2 regions of the Diaphorobacter sp. LR2014-1 genome follow, and region 2 is predicted to be linked to the other one. Evidence: riboswitches for the same ligand, from Rfam matches in the RefSeq annotation. Region 2 holds a riboswitch; the other holds the start of a gene.
The links. Region 2 has a riboswitch for thiamine pyrophosphate ahead of BV908_RS07525 (FAD-dependent oxidoreductase). Riboswitches for the same ligand answer to the same signal wherever they lie in the genome.
Positions count from the first base shown of each region.

Region 1: it holds a riboswitch for thiamine pyrophosphate, as region 2 does, so the genes downstream of both, thiC (phosphomethylpyrimidine synthase ThiC) here and BV908_RS07525 (FAD-dependent oxidoreductase) in region 2, are expected to answer to the same signal.

Region 1 is NZ_MTBE01000002.1:262,344-267,464, forward strand. Features, by position in the region: gene BV908_RS03130 (methyl-accepting chemotaxis protein) at 1-671, shown strand, start outside; gene thiC (phosphomethylpyrimidine synthase ThiC) at 723-2,567, opposite strand; TPP riboswitch at 2,669-2,778, opposite strand; gene BV908_RS22400 (hypothetical protein) at 2,812-2,988, opposite strand; gene lpxC (UDP-3-O-acyl-N-acetylglucosamine deacetylase) at 3,007-3,930, opposite strand; partial or broken gene BV908_RS03145 (methyl-accepting chemotaxis protein) at 4,220-5,121, shown strand, end outside.
Region 2 is NZ_MTBE01000006.1:133,192-138,312, reverse strand. Features, by position in the region: gene BV908_RS07540 (thiamine phosphate synthase) at 1-890, opposite strand, end outside; gene BV908_RS07535 (thiazole synthase) at 893-1,705, opposite strand; gene thiS (sulfur carrier protein ThiS) at 1,717-1,914, opposite strand; gene BV908_RS07525 (FAD-dependent oxidoreductase) at 1,911-3,035, opposite strand; TPP riboswitch at 3,096-3,218, opposite strand; gene thiD (bifunctional hydroxymethylpyrimidine kinase/phosphomethylpyrimidine kinase) at 3,328-4,179, shown strand; gene BV908_RS07515 (SH3 domain-containing protein) at 4,247-4,645, opposite strand; gene BV908_RS07510 (NAD(P)/FAD-dependent oxidoreductase) at 4,983-5,121, opposite strand, start outside.

The DNA.
Region 1 (5,121 bases), on a different contig from region 2:
CCGTTCAACAATCGGCCGAGACCGCCGAGCATGCCGAGGCACGCGCCGCACAGGCGGCAGCCACCGCGCACGAAGGCAGCAACGTGGTGACGCGCATGGAGCAGACCATGCAGCAAGTGGCCCACAGCGCGCACCAGATCGGCGACATCACGGGCATGATCGACTCGATCGCGTTCCAGACCAACATCCTGGCGTTGAACGCCGCGGTGGAAGCCGCACGTGCCGGCGAACAAGGCCGCGGTTTCGCGGTGGTGGCCAGCGAGGTGCGCAGCCTGGCGAACCGCTCGGCCGAAGCCGCGCGCGAGATCAAGGCATTGATCCAGGCATCCGTGCAGCAGGTGGATGCCGGCGCCACCCTGGCCGCTGATGCGGGGCGAACCATGGCGCAGGTGGTGGCGGCCATCCAGGACGCCGCGCGCACGATGGCCGACATACGCTCCAGCCACCATGCGCAGCAGCAGGACATCCTCTCCATCCACTCGGCCCTGTCGCGGCTGGACCAGATGACCCAGCAGAACGCGGCCCTGGTGGAAGAGTCCGCGGCCGCCACCGAGAGCTTGCGCGGCCAGGCCCATGAGCTGGCGGCGCAGGTCAGCCGCTTCCGCCTGCCGGGTGAACTGGCGCACGCACTGCCGTCGCCCATGCCCACCCGGCTGCTGGCCGCGGCCTGATACGGTCACTTGGAGCCGGCCGGGCATGACAGGCCGGCGGCTTTGCGTGGGTCAGTCGGCGCGGTGGATGGGCACGTAGAGCTCGCCGCCCGTGCGGTTGAACTCCTCGGCCTTGGACTGCAGGCCCTGTTGGGCGAATTCGCGCACTTCCTGCGTGATCTTCATCGAGCAGAACTTCGGCCCGCACATGGAGCAGAAGTGCGCCACCTTGGCGCTGTCCTTGGGCAGGGTCTCGTCGTGGTATTCCTTGGCCGTATCGGGGTCCAGGCCCAGGTTGAACTGGTCCTGCCAGCGGAAGTCGAACCGCGCCTGGCTGAGCGCATCGTCGCGCGCACGGGCACCCGGATGCCCCTTGGCGACGTCTGCCGCGTGGGCCGCGATCTTGTAGGCAATGATGCCCTGCTTCACGTCGTCACGGTCGGGCAGGCCCAGGTGCTCCTTGGGCGTCACGTAGCACAGCATGGCCGTGCCCATCCAGCCGATCATGGCGGCACCGATGGCGCTGGCGATGTGGTCGTAGCCGGGGGCGATGTCGATGGTCAGCGGGCCCAGGGTGTAGAACGGCGCCTCGTGGCAGGTCTTGAGCTGCTCCGTCATGTTGGCCTGGATCATGTGCATGGGCACGTGGCCGGGGCCTTCGATCATGGTCTGCACGTCGTGCTTCCAGGCAATCTGCGTCAGCTCGCCCAGCGTGTGCAGCTCGGCAAACTGGGCTTCGTCGTTGGCGTCCGAGGCGCAGCCGGGGCGCAGGCCATCACCCAGGCTGAACGACACGTCGTACGCCTTCATGATGTCGCAAATGTCCTCAAAGTGCGTGTAGAGGAAGCTCTCCTTGTGGTGCGCCATGCACCACTTGGCCATGATGGAGCCGCCACGGGACACGATGCCCGTGCGGCGCGCGGCGGTGAGCTGGATGTAGGCCAGGCGCACGCCCGCGTGGATGGTGAAATAGTCCACGCCCTGCTCGGCCTGCTCGATCAGCGTGTCGCGGAAGATCTCCCAGGTCAGGTCCTCGGCAATGCCACCGACCTTTTCCAGCGCCTGGTAGATAGGCACCGTGCCGATGGGCACGGGCGAGTTGCGCACGATCCAGTCGCGCGTGGTGTGGATGTTCTTGCCGGTGGACAGGTCCATCACGTTGTCGGCGCCCCAGCGGATGGCCCAGACGAGCTTCTCCACCTCTTCCTCGATGCTCGACGTGACGGCGGAGTTGCCGATGTTGGCGTTGATCTTCACCTTGAAGTTGCGCCCGATGGCCATGGGCTCCACTTCGGGGTGGTTGATGTTGGCGGGAATGATGGCGCGGCCACGGGCGACCTCGTCGCGCACGAACTCGGGCGTGATGATTTTCGGAATGCTCGCACCCAGCGGGTTGCCGGCCAGGCGCTGCTCGCGCGCGGTGTCCTGCATGTATTGCTGCATCCACTCACGGCGACCGTTCTCGCGCAAGGCCACGTATTCCATCTCGGGAGTGACGATGCCCTTCTTCGCGTAGTGCATCTGCGTGACGTTGGCGCCGCTCCTGGCGCGCAGCGGCTGGCGCTGCAGCGCCGCAGCCTCGGCGCGCAGCTGGGCCAGGCGGTCGCCATCCTCGGCCTTCTGGCCGTCGTCCAGCGCCTTGCGCACGCGACCCTCATAGCCCTCGGTGTCGCCGCGCGCGGCAATCCATTCGCCCCGCACGCTCTCCAAACCCTTGCGCACGTCGATCTGCACCGCAGGATCGGTATAGGGGCCGGACGTGTCGTACACGCTCACCACTTCGCCGTTGGTGAGCTGAATGTCGCGCACCGGCACGCGCAGCCCGGGCTGGCTGCCGGCGAGGTAGGACTTGGTGGAAGCGGGAAAGGGTTCGCGCGTGAGCGCAAGCAGGCTGGCGAACTTGTCGGGGGCATTCATGGCGGGCAGCTCCTTCATCGGCGGGATGGATGGAATTGCTCCGCTATCGATCGGATGGACGGACGGAGCACGACCCTTCTTGCGGGTGTACCCGTTTCCCCCTATCCGACTGCAGCTCTTCTTACGCTGGCATGAACCAGATCAAGTTCGCGGTTCCGGCGGTCAGGTCCGCCATCTCAGCACGCCGTTACGTGCACCCCGGAGCGGGGCCGAGTATAGGCGACTTGACCGCCAGCAAGGTGCCTTACAGCAGACGCTCGAGGATCAGCACCAGGAAGAACATGGACGCCGCGATCACGGTCCATTTGACGATGACCAGTCCAAAACGCTTGTAGCGCTGCTGTCCCGTAGCGGCAAAAAAGGCAAACGACACGCCGGCAGCCAGCAGCAGCAGAAGGACAGCCCATCGGAAGATCAACATGCACGCGTCCCCCGTCCATTACCAGGCACGCACCGGCTGTGTGAAACCTGCGGGCGCCTGGCGCTCATTCTCGAAGGTCACGATCTCCCACGCATCCTCGTGGGCCAGCAGTTCGCGCAACAGCAGGTTGTTCATGGCGTGGCCCGAGCGGAAGGCGCTATAGGCCGCCAGCAGCGGCTTGCCGACGAGGTACAGGTCACCCATGGCATCGAGGATCTTGTGGCGGGCGAACTCGGCGTCGTAGCGCAGACCATCGGCGTTGAGCACCTTGTAGTCGTCCATGACGATGGCGTTGTCCAGCCCGCCACCCAGCGCCAGGCCGCTGGAGCGCAGCATCTCCACGTCCTTCGTGAAGCCGAAGGTGCGGGCGCGCGCAATGTCGCGCGCGTAGTTGCCTTCGCCCAGATCGAACTCCGCGCTCTGCCCGGTGGAGTCCACGGCGGGGTGGGCGAAGTCGATGTCGAAGCGCAGCTTGAAGCCATGGTAGGGCTCCAGCCGCGCCCACTTGAGCTGCTGGCCCGTGCCTTCACGCACTTCCACGGGGCGCTTGACCCGTATGAAGCGCTTGGGCGCGTTCTGCAACTCCACCCCCGCGCTTTGCAGCAGGAACACGAAGGAAGCGGACGATCCGTCGAGGATCGGCACCTCCTCCGCCGTGATGTCGATGTAGAGGTTGTCCAGCCCCAGCCCTGCGCAGGCCGACATGAGGTGCTCCACGGTATGCACCTTCGCACCGCCGGCGCCAATGGTCGAGGCCATGCGCGTATCCACGACGGCCGTGGCGGTAATGGGAATGTCCACCGGCTCCGGCAGATCCACGCGGCGGAACACGATCCCCGTGTCCGGCTGTGCCGGGCGCAACGTCAACTCGACCCGCTGGCCGCTGTGCAGGCCTACGCCCACGGCGCGGGTCAGGGTCTTGATGGTGCGTTGCTGAAGCATCCGCCGATTCTAGGCCGCCAGACACGGGCCGGCAGTACCCCTTTTCTATGACGTTGATAGCAGCGAAACGTTCTGCCGCCTGCGCTGCGCGTCGATCTGCAGAAGCGCTGACATACGGACAACGAGCGCGTCGCCGAACAAAATTGGAACAAATGCGGTAATTATGTTAATAAATGTTTACAAAACTCGCCATTTTGGCGAATTTCGGAGAAAGCCCCCCATGACCAAGCTCAGCCTCAAGATGAAGATTCTTGCCATGCTGGGAACGGCGCTGCTCGCGCTGATCGTGATGTCGACCCTGTCGTTGCTGCAGGAGCGCAAGCTCATCATCGACGCCCGCAAGGAAACCCTGACCACCGCCGTGCAGACGGCGCACAGCATCGTCGCCGCTTACAAGGAAGCGGCCGACAAGGGCGCGATGAGCGTAGAGGACGCGCAGAAGGCCGCCAAGGAATCCCTGCGCCTGTCGCGCTACGGCGGTGCGGAAGGCAAGACCGAGTATTTCTACATCTGGACCATGGACAGCCGCGGCGTGATGCACCCCATCAAGCCCAAGTGGGAAGGCCAGGACATGGCCGGCAAGCTCAAGGACGGCGATGGCAACGACCTGCTCAAACAGATCACGGACGCACTGCAGCGCAGCAAGGATGGCAAGGCGTATGTCTCTGCCAGGTTCATGCGCCCTGGCGAGCAGACGCTCGCACCCAAGCTGCAGTACGCCGTGCGCATCGATGGATGGAACTGGATGGTGGGCTCCGGCTTGTACACCGACGATATCGATGCCGCAGTGCGCCAGGCGCTGCTGACCGACCTGCTGGTGGTCGCGCTCGTCACCCTTGCCGTGGGAATGGTCGGTTTTGCGGTGTTCCGCTCGGTGGTGCGCCAGATCGGCGGCGAACCTGCCCACGCCATGAGCGTCATGTCGGAAGTCGCGCAGGGCCATCTGGACACCGCCATCCCTCCCGCGCCCGCAGGATCGCTGATGGATGGGCTGTCGCAGATGGTGGCCTCGCTGCGCCGCCTCGTGGTCGAGGTGCGCAGCGCCTCAGACAGCATTGCCACCGCGGCCAGTGAGATCGCGCAGGGCAACAACGACCTGGCCCATCGCACCGAGGACACGGCCAGCAACCTGCAGGCCACGGCCAGCAGCATGGAAGAGCTCTCCAGCACGGTGCGCCAGACCTCCGACGC
Region 2 (5,121 bases):
GCAGCGGCTTCCGGCTGATCGGCCGCCACCACGGCGCGCACCACGGCAATCGACCCCACTCCGGTGGCCAGCACTTGCGGGAACTGGGCCAGGCCAATGCCGCCGATGGCAACCAGCGGATAGCCGCGCATCAGCCGGGCATAGCCCGCCAGCCGCGCCACGCCCTGGGGCACTGTGGCCATTTTCTTGAGCGTGGTGGGGAACACCGCGCCCATGGCGATGTAGCTGGGGCTGGCCGCGTCGGCGCGCACCATCTCGGCGTAGCCATGCGTGCTCACGCCCAGGCGCACCCCGGACCCGCGCAGCGTGCGCAGCTCTTCGGGGCTCAGCGCATCCAGATCCTCCTGGCCCAGGTGCACGCCATAGGCCCCGGCCGCGATGGCCTGGCGCCAATGGTCGTTGATGAACAGCAGCGAAGCGGTGCCTTGCACGGCCTGCACTGCGGCGCGTACCTCGCGCGTGATGGCCGCAGGGTCGTCACTTTTGAAGCGCAGCTGCACCGTCGGCATGCCGGCCTGCGCCATGCGGCCCACCCATTGGGCATCGGGCAATACGGCGTAGAGACCCAGGTTCTGCGGGCAGGCTGCAAAGGGGTGCGCATGGGGGCGCGGCTGCAGTCCGAAGTCGGCGGGCTCGTCGGGCCACTGCGCCGGGTCGAAGCGGCCGGTGCGCCGCGTCTGCGCAGCCCAGGCGCGGGCCAGGCAGTCTGCGTCATGGGCGATGAAACCCAGGGCGCTGCAGGCCGCAAGGGCTGCGCGGTACACGGGGTCTTCCACGGTTGTCGCCGGCATCGGCTGCGGCGGGAAGTCCGCAAACGCCGACGCATGGTGCTGGCGGATGGCTTGCTCCATGGCGGCTGCAGAAGGCAATGGCGCGGCGGCTTGCGGCATGCTCAGTCCTGCGCGTGGTGCCAGAACGGCGTGCCCAGCACGGGCGTGCTGGGTTGCGCCGCCTCCTGCGGTGTCATCGCGCCGGCCATGCGGGCGGCGCGGCCTGCGGCCACGGCATCGGTAAAGGCGCCGGCCATTTGCACGGGGTCGGTCGCCAGGGCCACGGCCGTGTTGAGCAGTACGCCGTCGTAACCCCATTCCATCACCTGGCAGGCGTGGGACGGCAGGCCGAGGCCGGCGTCCACAAGCAGCGGCACGTCCAGGCGCTCGCGCAGCAGCTGCAGGCCATAGGGATTCACCGGGCCGCGGCCCGTGCCGATGGGCGCCGCCCACGGCATGACGGCCTGGCAGCCCACGTCCACCAGGCGCTGGCACAGCACCAGGTCTTCAGTGCAGTAGGGCAGCACGTAGAAGCCTTCGCGGACCAGTTGCTCGGCTGCCTGCACCAGGTTCAGCGTATCGGGCTGCAGCGTGTAGTCGTCGCCGATCAGCTCCAGCTTGATCCAGGGGGTCTCGAAGACTTCACGCGCCATATGGGCGGTGGTGATGGCTTCCTGCAGGCTATGGCAGCCGGCGGTGTTGGGCAGCACGGGCACCTGCAGGCGCTTGAGCAACTCCCAGAAGCTGCTGCCGGATTCGGCCGGGTTGCTGCCCTGGCGGCGCAGCGATGCGGTGAGCATCGCGGGCCGCGCGCGCTGCACGGCGGCCTCCAGCACGGCGGGGGACGGATACCGCGCGGTGCCCAGCAGCAGGCGGCTCTGGAACGCCTGGCCGTAGAGCACCAGCGTGTCGGGGGAGGATGTAGGACTGTTCATGAGCAATGGTTTCAACCGCCGGTGACCGGCGCAATGATTTCGATCTGGTCGCCGGACTGCAGCGCGTGCGCGGCATAGCGGGCACTGGGCACGAACTGCAGGTTCACGGCCACGGCAAACGGGGGCTGGGGTGCCAGGTGGGCCACGGCGTCGGCGACGGTGGCGCCATCGGGCACTTGCACGGCGTTTTGGTTGATGAATACGTTCATGTGTGCAGCGCAGCTTCGAGGTCGAGCTGCAGCGAGAGGTCGAATTCAGGGGCGAGCTCGGATTGTCCCGTGTTCAGCACCTGCATGACCACATCGAGCATGGCCGGCGCGATCATGAAGCCGTGGCGGTACAGACCGTTGACCTCCAGCACGCGATCCTGCACTACGCGCACGGCGGGCAGGTTGTCGGGCAGGGTGGGGCGGCAGTGGGTGGAGATCTCCAGGATACGCGCCTCGGCAAAGCCCGGGTGCACGGCGTAGGCGGCGCTCAGCAGCTCCAGCGTGGAGCGTACGCTGGCGGGCGACATGTCGTCGGATTCGATCTCGGTGGCGCCGATGACGAACAGGTGGTTCTCCTTCGGTGCGATGTAGATTGGGTAGCGGGGATGCACGATGCGCGTGGGGCGCTGCAGCGTCACATCGGGCGCGTGCAGGCGTACCACCTCGCCGCGCAGCCCGCGCAGTTGCGGCCATTGCGCACGCGCGCCCAGGCCCCGGCAGTCCAGCACCCAGTCGGGCTGGCCGGCCTGGCCGGGAGTGAAGTCGGCCGGCTGGCGCGCGCTGCCCCAATGCGTGACCACGCCCAACTGGTCCATGGTGGCGGCCAGCGCGGCCAGGGCCTGGCGGTTGTCCAATTGGCCCTCGCCGGGCAGGTACAGGCCCTGGTGGAAGCGCTGTGCGGCCGTGGGCTCCAGTGCAGCCACGCCAGCACTGTCCAGCGCCTGCATGCGCGGCAGCCCGGGCACCAGGCCTTGGGTCTGCTCGAACTTCAGGCGCATGCGCGCGGCTTCGGGCGCGTCCTGGCGGTGCCACAGGATCAGCGTGCCGTCATGTTGGAAGTACACCGGTGCGGCCAGCGGTGCCAGCAGCTCGGGCCAGCGCGCCAGCGAGTGCACGCCCATGCGCACCACGCCGGGCTCGGCCACGATGGATTCGGCCAGGGGGGCCACCATGGCGGCGGCCACGTAGGCTGCGGCGCCTTCGGCGGCACGGGTGCCTGCCTCGTGCACCTCAACGGCGTGGCCCTGGCGGGCGAGTTCGACGGCCAGCAGGCGGCCCATGAGGCCCGCGCCCAGGATGGTGACGCGGGAGGAGGAGCGAAGGGTGGGGAAAGTGTGCATCGTGTCCGTGATGAAAGGCCAGGCCAAACAACCAAAGGACAAAACGGGAGCGCGCGGCGCGCCGATGCTGTTGAAACTCCCCACGCCAGCATGACCTGGATCGGGTGCTTAGGGTATTTCTCAGTCGCCTGCCGCTTTCGTCAACACGTTGTTAGTGCGGCGGGGACACCCCTGTTTCGTCCGTGGCCGGCATTACAGCACAGGGGTGGTGCCCCTGTTGTTGACGTGGCGCAGGCTCTGGCGTTGCCGCGGCTGCGTTGAATGCGCTGCGGCTTGGCCGATAATTTTTGCCATGAACCAAGAGACACAGACGCCCGGCGGTGGCCGGCGCTATGCGCGCGTGTTGACCATCGCGGGCTCGGACAGCGGCGGCGGCGCGGGCATACAGGCCGACCTGAAGACCTTCAGCGCCCTGGGCTGCTACGGCATGACCGCGATCACCGCCATCACCGCGCAGAACACGCGCGGCGTGACGGGCATCCACGGCATTCCGCCCGAGATGCTGCGCGCACAGATCGACGCCGTGGTCGAGGACATCGGCGTGGACGCGGTGAAGATCGGCATGCTGCATTCGCCCGAGGTGGTGCAGGTGGTGGCCGACGCGATTCTTCGCCATGGCTTGCCCAACGTGGTGCTGGACCCGGTGATGGTCGCCACCAGCGGCGACCGGCTGATTGCCGAGGAGACCGTGGGCACGCTGGTGCGCGCGCTGTTCCCGCTGGCCGCCGTGGTCACCCCCAACCTGGACGAGGCCGGCTGGCTGCTGGGCCGCGCCATTGCCGACGAAAGCGCGCTGGACGCGGCCGCCACCGATCTGCTGGCGCTGGGCGCGCGCGCGGTGCTGCTCAAGGGCGGGCATCTGCCGGGCGACCGGGTGGTGGATGTGCTGGCCCTGCCTGGCGACGAGCGCCACCGCCTGGAAGCTGCGCGCATCGTCACGCACAACGGCCACGGCACGGGCTGCACCTTGTCGTCGGCGATCGCTGCGCACCTCGCATTGGGCCAGCCGCTGGCGCAGGCGGTGCGGTTGGCTCGCCAGTACATTCTGGGCGCGATCGCTGCCGGGGCCGATGTGCGCACCGGCCACGGCCACGGGCCGCTCAACCATGGCTATGCGCCGGTGGCGCAGCGTGTGATCGAGTAACGGGCGGCTGAGGGAGCGCCGGGCACCGCGCGCGCCACAGGCCCACACCGCCGCGGCACCCGAAATATCACCAGCCCCAGGTCAGGCGCCGGGCCACCCAGCCCTTTTGCCCGTCTTCGCGCTGCACCCGGGCCCAGCTACCCGACTGGCCCAGGCTGCGCACCACCTCATGCTGCTGCAGCTTGCCCACGGTCTTGTGCTGCTGGCCGGGGCCGGCGCGCAGGTTGGCGACGCGTGCCGTCACCACGCGGTGCGGCGTCTTGCTGGTCAGCGGCGCGTACACCCAGCCGAGCGGCTCCTCGAAATCCCGCACTTGGAGCCAACGGCCCTTGCGCTGCTGCACCTGCAGCGGATAGCCCCGGCCCAGCTCCCACAGCGTCGCCGAGCGGGTGCTGGGTTTCTCGCGCACGTTGACCGCATTGCCCTTGATGCTGACGAACTCGCGCGCCTGCACGCCGGCGGGCATGAGCAGGGGCAGGGCCAGCGCGGCGGCGGCCAGGGCTTTGGATAGGATGCGATGCGGCAGGGGCAGTGCGAAGGGCACGGGGTGATCTCCTTGGAGTTGGAACTGAGGGATGACAACCCCCAGGTGGAGGGCCGCCCGCGTGCGAAGTTCCGGCCGTTTCAGGCGCGAACCGATGGCCGAAACGTCAATTGCTATGAAAAATAGAGCTGCCAGCGCAATCTACAAGCCATTCTTAGACAGCTTTCTATTTGGAAACAAGGCAGAACGCGCGCTGCAAGCTCCTGCTTCAATAGCGCCCGGCGCATTGCCGCAGGGCGCGCCGCGCCGTCGCCGCAGGTCAACGGGCCGGGGCGACGCCCAGCCGGGCCTGCAGCCGTTCGCTGCTGGTGGTGTATTCCAGGGGCAGCTTGTGGCCCGCCTGCCGTTCGGCCTCGGCGAAGGCGGCGAGGGTGGCTTCGTGGAAGCCGCACAGGATC